DNA from 2 places in the Pseudoalteromonas sp. 23_GOM-1509m genome. Region 2 is predicted to be linked to the other one. Evidence: predicted binding sites of a transcription regulator. Region 2 holds the regulator's gene; the other holds the start of a gene.
What was found. The regulator ArgR, encoded in region 2, controls arginine synthesis, uptake and breakdown. The targets are predictions, from matches to a motif close to ANTGAATANNTATTCANT.

Region 1: N523_RS0104005 (OadG family protein) is a predicted target of ArgR. The motif match lies at 2,836-2,853, and genes of this name have one in related genera.

Annotation. Positions count from the first base shown of each region.
Region 1 covers NZ_JADO01000010.1:104,612-109,291, reverse strand. The annotation lists gene N523_RS0104030 (aspartate kinase) at 1-986, shown strand, start outside; gene csrA (carbon storage regulator CsrA) at 1,077-1,268, shown strand; gene N523_RS0104020 (YcxB family protein) at 1,324-1,791, opposite strand; gene N523_RS0104015 (hypothetical protein) at 1,962-2,153, opposite strand; gene N523_RS19275 (DUF1328 domain-containing protein) at 2,201-2,374, opposite strand; gene N523_RS0104005 (OadG family protein) at 2,897-3,142, shown strand; gene oadA (sodium-extruding oxaloacetate decarboxylase subunit alpha) at 3,155-4,680, shown strand, end outside.
Region 2 covers NZ_JADO01000008.1:165,968-170,647, reverse strand. The annotation lists gene ispB (octaprenyl diphosphate synthase) at 204-1,175, shown strand; gene mdh (malate dehydrogenase) at 1,251-2,183, opposite strand; gene argR (transcriptional regulator ArgR) at 2,399-2,866, shown strand; gene N523_RS0100760 (Dyp-type peroxidase) at 2,924-3,823, opposite strand; gene N523_RS0100755 (ABC transporter ATP-binding protein) at 3,863-4,680, opposite strand, start outside.

The DNA of each region.
Region 1 (4,680 bases), on a different contig from region 2:
TTGCTTTATTAGCGATGGCCATTATTAAACGCGGCCATTCAGCGGTAAGCTTACTAGCCGATCAAGTGAATATATTAACCGATAACATGTTCGGTAAAGCCCGTGTAGAAGAAGTTGCGGCAACGCGTTTAAAACATGAACTTGAACATAACCGTATTGCTATTATTGCCGGCTTTCAGGGGCGCGATATTGAGGGCAACGTGACCACGCTTGGCCGTGGTGGCACCGATACCTCAGCGGTTGAAATTGCTGGTGCAATAAAAGCCGATGAGTGTCAGATCTATACCGATGTTGATGGCGTATATACTACAGACCCGCGTGTGGAACCTAACGCACGACGTTTAAGTCATGTCACCTTTGCTGAAATGCTTGAGCTGGCAAGTTTAGGCGCTAAAGTGTTACATATTCGCTCTGTAGAATCTGCTGGTAAACACAATGTTCCTCTGCGGGTGTTATCTAGCTTTAAACCCGATGAAGGCACGTTAATTAGTTTTGAGGAGAGCGACGTGACAAGCAATGTCGTATCGGGTATTGCATTTAATCGAGATGAGTGCTTAATTAAGGTGCATGGAATGCCGCAAGGCACCAAACATCTTGCAAAAGTTTTGAAACTTTTTGCTGATAATGGCATCGAAATAGATATGATTAATCAAATTAATCATAAAGTTGAAAAAGTCGACTATGCTTTTACTGTGCATTTAAATGATTACTTAAACGCACTTGATTTGTTAACGGCTGAGCAACAGCAATTTGACGCACAGGCAATTGACGGATTGACCAATGTGGCGAAAGTGTCAGCGGTGGGTATGGGGATGAAATCTCATTCCGGGGTAGCGAGTTTATTTTTTGATTCGCTAGCACAAGAAAACATTGATGTGATGTTTGTTGCCACCTCAGAGATCAAAATTTCAGTTTTAATAGATGAAAAATACCTAGAGCTGGCTGTTCGTGCATTACATAAGACATTTTTAACAGAAAATGAATAGATTGAGAGTTTTTACTTACTTTTTAGTCTAATTTTAATTAAAATGTTTGTGCGGAATCTTATAATTTTATTGGAACATGGGAGCAAGAGAATGCTAATACTAACTCGTAGAGTAGGCGAGACCCTTATGATTGGTGACGAAGTAACCGTTACTGTTCTAGGTGTTAAAGGAAATCAAGTTCGTATCGGTGTTAACGCACCTAAAGACGTATCAGTTCATCGTGAAGAAATTTACATGCGCATACAAGCTGAAAAGTCTAACCCTAATCCGGGCAATGCTTAATCAACATAGTATAAAAGGTGCTAGTTAATATAACTATGACATTTGTAAAAGCCACTCATTGAGTGGCTTTTTTGTTTATAAAATCAATCGTTTCTTCGTCGAGTATTGCCTTAGAAATGTATTGCATACCGCTTTTACTTTTTAACAATAGTCCACAATCTGTAGTAATAATTTCGTTAATGTCGTGCCAAGCTAACTGGTAATTTTTGTAATGATTGGTTGATTTTATTCCGTCTTCGTCGAAGGTGAGAGTGACTTCAGAACCAGACGCTCTGCTTAGCATTTGCCTGGTAACCCACCATGGGCGGCGATAGTAAAAGGCGATGCATTCGAGTAGGGCTAGCATCAGCAAAAATGTACCTAGGTAATGATCTCCTAAACCATAAATACCAAATAATCCCAATACAACAAGCAGTGCTAATAAAAAATATTTAGGTTGCGCGCGTTTACTATAAGGCAGCGATTGGTCGAAGCATTCATAAAAGTAAGGTTTATCGAGTTTATAGGTTGTCGTAAATACCATGCATCTATACTTAAAAGCTATTTTTTATCATTTTAGCAAGCTATGTGGCAAATGCGCAGCTTAAAAAGAATTAATAGTTCAGAGTTTATAATTAATGGGTAGCAACTTGGCGACTAATACTAAACACAAAAAAAAGCGACCAAATGGTCGCTTTTTAAAAAGGGGCTGAATTAGCAATTTGTTTCTTCAGCGTTGACACCTTCTTTTACTTCTTCACAGGCATCTTCTACTTTATTTTGAACATCTGTCACGGCTTCGTCGATGCGTTCACCGGCTTCTTCTGCATGATTGTCTTCACAACCCATAATAAATGCACTTGCGAATAGGCCAATAGCTGCTGCTTTAAGTGTTGATGATTTCATAATGTAATTCCTTGTATATAAATTTAAAAAAGTTCGTTGTTTCTTATCTACCTGGGGCTTTTACCACGTAAAGCGCCAGAGACAAGTGAAATAACCAGTAAAACTAAAAAGATAAAAAATATGATCTTAGCAATTCCTGCTGCGGCTCCTGCAATACCACCAAATCCTAAAACGGCTGCGATTAGTGCGATCACCAAAAATGTAATTGTCCAGCGTAACATTGTCATCTCCTTGATTTATCTAAGTGTTAAAGTGTTGTTTTTATATAAGCGAGTAATGTGCCAGTATTTTATTTTGTTTTAAATCAATAGTTTGATTTGTTTTTTTGAGTTTGGCTTTATATTAGGTTGGTAATTTTTACGGTTTTATCTGTAACTTATTCACAGTGGTGTCTGATGAGATAATAAATAGTTTTTACAGTCGTTATTTTGGTAAGACCAATTAACATTTTCTTTGGCGGTTTTTAGTGGATTAGCTCATTAGGTATATTTTTATGTGTTTTTACAGAATATTAGGGTTTTTATATATTCTTTGTTTATAACGAACATTTTTACCATCTATATATATAGGTTAAATAAGCTATTTTAGGTGGTGTTAACCTTATTGGTGATATGTTACTTTTAGATTAATTGGTTTTACCAATTTACAATATGTAGACAAAAGAATAGTTTTTGTTACTATTGGTGAATATTTATTTAAATAAACTGACTTTTTATGTATTCAGTTTTGAACAGGGGAGAATTATGGATATAGGGGCTTTGCTCACAACTGCAGGCAATTTAATGCTAACCGGTATGGTGGGTGTGTTTGTATTTCTTTCTTTATTGATTGGTGCAGTGACAGTTATGTCTAAGCTGGCTAGCAAATTTTCTCAGCCAGAACTTGAAGTATCACAGAGAACACCATCTTTTAAATCTCAAGGTGTGCCAAATGAGCACATCGCTGCAATTAGTGCTGCCATTGCTCAGTACAAAACAAATAATAATTAGAGGAGCATACCAATGGCTAAATTAAAAATAACAGAACTCGTACTTCGAGACGCACATCAGTCGCTTTTAGCTACCCGCATGCGATTAGACGACATGTTACCTATTGCAAAAAAAATTGATGACGCAGGTTATTGGTCTATAGAGTCTTGGGGTGGGGCTACCTTTGACTCATGTATTCGTTATTTAGGCGAAGATCCGTGGGAACGTATTCGTGCGCTTAAAAAGGCGATGCCAAATACACCCCAGCAAATGTTACTTCGCGGTCAAAACTTATTGGGGTATCGCCATTATGCTGATGACGTTGTTGAAAAGTTTGTTGAGCGCGCACACAAAAATGGCGTAGACGTATTTCGTATTTTTGATGCCATGAATGATGTACGTAACTTAGAAACTGCCATAAAAGCGGCGGTTAAAGTAGGTGCGCATGCCCAAGGTACGATTTCTTACACGGTAAGCCCAGTACACACATTGGATATGTGGCTAACACTTGCTAAGCAGCTTGAAGAATTAGGTTGTCATTCAATTTGTATTAAAGATATGGCGGGATTGCTTAAGCCTTACGATGCAGAAAAACTGATTAAAGGCTTAAAAGAAACGGTTTCAATTCCTATTGCCATGCAATGTCATGCAACAACGGGTTTAAGTACCGCAACGTATCAAAAAGCGATTGATGCCGGTATTGATATGCTCGATACGGCTGTATCGTCTATGAGTATGACTTATGGTCATTCAGCAACTGAAACAATTGCTGCAATCGTGGAAGGTACTGAGCGTGATACTGGGCTTGATTTAAACCACCTTGAAGAAATTGCAGCTTACTTTAGAGACGTACGTAAAAAGTACGCTGCGTTTGAAGGCAGTTTAAAAGGTGTTGATGGCCGAATTTTATTAGCCCAAGTGCCAGGTGGTATGTTAACTAACATGGAAAATCAGCTTAAAGAGCAAGGCGCTGCTGATAAACTAAACGAAGTATTACTTGAAATTCCACGGGTGCGTGAGGATTTGGGCTTTATTCCATTAGTTACACCGACCTCGCAAATTGTTGGTACTCAGGCAGTACTTAATGTACTTACTGGCGAGCGCTATAAAACCATCACCAAAGAAACCGCTGGCGTATTAAAAGGTGAGTATGGTTCAACACCAGCTCCTATGAATAAAGAGTTACAAGAGCGTGTACTTGATGGCAGCGAAGCAATTACCTGTCGCCCTGCAGATGTGATCAAACCTGAACTTGAAACGCTTGAGGCTGAATTAAGTAAACTTGCGCAAGAGCAAGGCTTAACGCTTGCTGATGAGCAAATTGATGATGTGCTCACGTATGCCTTATTCCCACAAATTGGTTTGAAGTTTATTAAAAACCGCAATAACCCTGACGCATTTGAACCTGTTCCTAGCGCTGATGATAGCTCCAATAAAGCACCTGAAAAATCAGCGGCAAACAATAAAGGCGTTAAGGCTGAGCAATACAGCGTTAAAGTAGATGGCAAAGTATACGATGTCGTAGTTGCTCAAGGCGGTGAGCTTAAAGAGGTGACGCT
Region 2 (4,680 bases):
CAAAGCGAGCCTATGTAGTTCAATTAACCGCCAAGGGTGATTCAAAATTAAACCAGGGTGTTTAATCAATTATTCACAAGGTTAATAGGTCATTTAACCTACTTAAGGGTGTTTTTTTAAGGAATCATCACAAAATATCGAGCTAATGCATTTTTTGTTGTACAATCTGCGCCGTTCACACATTAAAATTGGCTCGGAGATCAATGGATATAAAAGCTATCCAGGCGTTAATCGAAAGCGATATGAATGACGTCAATCAACTAATACATGCGCAAATGCGCTCAGATGTGGCGTTAGTTAATCAACTTGGTTTGTATATTGTTAACAGCGGTGGCAAACGTGTTCGCCCTATGTTGGCTATTTTGGCGGCTAGAGCGCTAGGTTACCAAGGCAAAGATCACATTACGCTAGCAACTATCATTGAATTTATTCATACCGCAACGCTTTTACATGATGATGTTGTAGATGAATCTAATTTGCGCCGTGGCACACCTACAGCAAATGCTGAGTTTGGTAATGCTGCTAGCGTACTGGTGGGTGATTTTATTTACACCCGCTCGTTTCAGCTAATGGTGGGTCTTGGTAAAATGCAAATAATGCAAGTACTGGCTGATGCAACCAACATTATTGCTGAAGGTGAAGTGCTGCAATTAATGAACTGCAACGACCCTGATACCACTGAAGCCAGTTATATGCAGGTTATTTATTCTAAAACCGCCAAGCTATTTGAAGCAGCGACGGGTCTTGCGGCCATTATTACTGAGCAAGACGATAGTGTACTAGAGGCACTTAATTTGTATGGCATGCATTTAGGTACTGCTTTTCAGTTAGTGGATGATGTTTTAGATTACAACGCTGATGCCGACCAACTTGGTAAAAACATTGGCGACGATTTAGCTGAAGGTAAGCCGACGTTACCTCTTATATATGCAATGCAACACGGTAGTGAGCATCAAACACAGTTAATAAGAGACGCTATTGAGCACTGTAATGGTATGGAGCACCTTGACGAGATACTGGCTGCGCTCAAACATACCAATGCCCTTGAGTTCACAATGGAAAAAGCCGAGCAAGAAGCAGAAAAAGCAATTGCCTGTTTAGATTGCTTAGCTGAGTCGAGTTACAAGCAAGCACTAATGAGCTTAGCTAGAATAGCGGTTGACCGCGACCACTAAGTAATACTGTGTAGATAATTCCGAGCAATAAAAAAGCCTGCAAATGCAGGCTTTTTTATGGGTTAATTTTGGCTATTACGCCATAAAATCAACACCTTCTTTGATATCTTTTTTCAGCGTTTCAAGCATGTCATTTTTAGCTTGCTCTTCAAATGCGCTTAAAGTGCCGTAAGAAAGAATTTCTTCTACGCCATTTTTGCCTAAACGTACTGGGTGTGCAAAGTACTCTGCATCGCCATTTTCAACAGCAACGTATGCATAATCTACAACGTCTTCACCTTGTAAGCCTTTAACTAAAGACATACAAAAACGTGCTGCTGCAGCACCCATAGATAATGTTGCAGAACCACCGCCCGCTTTAGCATTAACTACTTCAGTACCTGCATTTTGGATACGAGGAGTTAGTGTAGCCACTTCTTCATCAGTGAAAGTAACACCTTCAACTTGAGAAAGTAACGGTAGAATGGTTGTGCCTGAGTGGCCACCAATCACTGGTACTTTAACACTTGCTACGTCTACGCCTTTAAGTTCAGCAATAAACGCTTCAGAACGGATCACATCTAAAGTTGTAATACCAAATACACGCTTAGCATCGTAAGTACCTGCTTTTTTGAATACTTCAGCAACAATAGGTACAGTTCCATTAACTGGATTAGTGATAATACCTACAAGCGCTTTAGGACAGTTAGCAACAATGCCTTCTGCTAATGTTTTAATGATACCAGCGTTAACATTAAATAAATCAGCACGATCCATACCTGGCTTACGTGGCATACCCGCTGGGATTAAAACAATATCACAACCTGTTAATGCTTTATCTAGTGCATCTGCACCAAAACCTTCAACTTTTACATCTGTTGGGATATGAGAAAGGTCAACAGCAACACCAGGAACTACTGGCGCAACATCATATAGTGATAATTCTGAACCAGCTGGTAAGCCTGTTTTTAATAATAAAGACAACGCTTGACCGATACCACCTGCAGCACCTAATACAGCAACTTTCATTGGAATTCTCCGTGATTTGAGGAAGGAAATATTTGTGGTTTATAAGATAAAGAAATTAGCGACTAAAAACAAATTTATCCTGCCTATTTTAGCTATATTTTCGACCATAGTTGTAAACTTTGCTGTTTAAACGCAGCAAAACCTAAACAACTGCTGCATAAATATGCATTTTTGTGTAGAATTTGCAGTATCGACAACATAACTAATTAGACACTATGCAACCACAAGACAAACAAGAAGCATTGGTAAAAGCCTTTAAAGCACTTTTAAAAGAAGAGAATTTTGGCTCACAAGGCGAAATAGTTGACGCATTAAAAGAACAAGGCTTTGATAATATTAGCCAAAGTAAAGTGTCGCGGATGTTAAGTAAGTTTGGCGCGGTACGTACCCGCAATGCAAAACAAGAAATGGTGTACTGTTTACCTGCCGAAATGGGTGTACCAACCGCTAAAAGCCCGTTACGCCAGTTAGTTATTGACATTATGCATAACGAAATGATGATTATTATTCGCACCAGTCCTGGGGCTGCTCAGCTAATTGCCCGTTTACTTGACTCATTAGGTAAAGCAGATGGCGTATTAGGAACAATTGCCGGCGATGACACTATTTTTATTGCGCCAGCGAAAGTATCAGAAATAGACCTCACATTAGAGCGTGTGCGTATTTTGTTTGATACGGTTTAAACTCGTTTGGTTATCACTGTTACGGCTATACTAATACGTAGCCGTTACTGGCTTGTTTTATAGCTGCTTTAGAAATCGCACTGAGGGTGCAAAAAACGCAGAGCCCATATCTGCTTGAGTAAAATCAAGCCAATGGTCGTAATACTCCCCCTGCCCTAATCGGCTATTGAGTACTTTCTCGAACGCATCCCCTTTAGCCGAGCACGTAATCATTAACATCCCCTGCTCATACACGTCGCCATAAGGCATACTTTGATTTAGTAATAATGCTTGCCCCTGTTCATCTTTTAATTCACTTCGGGTTGCATGGCTGCTTTCAAGTGCGGGGCTTATTAGGGTATTGTCGAGACGAGTACGCCCCATTATTTGTTCTTGTTCTTGCAACGACAAGTGCTGCCATAACGTTAAGTCATGCTTATAGCGCTGAACATGAATATAGCTGCCTTGATCTTCAAAGCTATCAGGCTTATTAACGAGGGCCGTTACCCGTTTTTGACGACCATGCGGTGTATCACCGGCATAAATAAAACCATTAAAATCACGGCCATCTAGAAAACGAAAATTACGAATTTGCTCAACCAGCTCAACATCAGGGTTAAAAAGTTTTAATATTTGCAATGCAAACAGGTGGTTCACATCTTCTCTGTCTGAGCGGATTTGCACAAATAAATCGCAAGGCCTTGCACTCATCACAAAATCGCTATGGGTAATATTAGGAAAGCTTTGCAGCTCACTTGGCATATAATCAGGCAGAATGTGTGGCCAATATTGCGCGCCAATGGCGACCATACAAGAAAGCATAGATTCAGAGAATTGATCACTAAACTCATCTTCAATATCGCTCACTTTTTTAAGCTTAGCGCGAAGTGATTCGTCGTGACCATCAAGTACATTAAAAAATAAGTGCAAACCGTGTAAGTTTGCTTCAGCACAAATCCCTGATTGCGCTTGCGCCATTGTCATTCCTTACTTTTTAGAGCAAAACACAGCGATTAATTACGATTCAAAAAAATTCACCGTGTGCGGTTTTATTTTTATTATAACCTGTTCATTAATTTCAAATGACTGGCCATACTGGGCTGCAACTTCTATTTCTTGCTCAGCAATAACCACAGTGTATACATAAGCGGAGCCAATAAAGCGACTACTTAATATACTAACCCGCTCAGATTGCTGTTGCGTATCGTTATTACTAACAAGTTCAAGTTGATGCGGACGCACATAAATAACGCCCTTATCGGCCACGCCATGCTGCTGTGGCTGTATTGATTCAACCACCCCAAACTGCGTTTGATATTCAGTGGCGGTTAATGCGGTTGCGCTTAAGTATATGCCCTGACCCAGAAACTCTGCAACCTCCTTTGAACGTGGTTTAGCAAAAAGCTGTTCTGGCGTACCTTGCTGCGCAATTTTACCTTGGTGCATAACCGCTAGCGTATCTGAAAAAGCAAACGCCTCTTCTTTTGAGTGAGTAACAAACACAGCCGATACTTGCTGCGCCTTAATAATGCGCCTAATGTCGGCAATTAACTCAAATCGTACTTGGGTATCAATATTAGAAAATGGCTCGTCAAGTAACAGTAAGCTAGGTTTATAAGCTAATGCGCGTGCAATCGCTACTCGCTGCTGTTGCCCACCAGAGAGTTGATGAGGGAATCTATCGGCGCAGCCTACCAAGTGTACCAGCTTTAGCATTTCACTTACGCGTGCGTGTTTATCTGCTTTGCTCATGCCACTTAGCCCAAACGCAATATTATTAGCCACCGTTAAATGCGGAAATAACGCATAGTCTTGAAACATCATGCCAATATTAC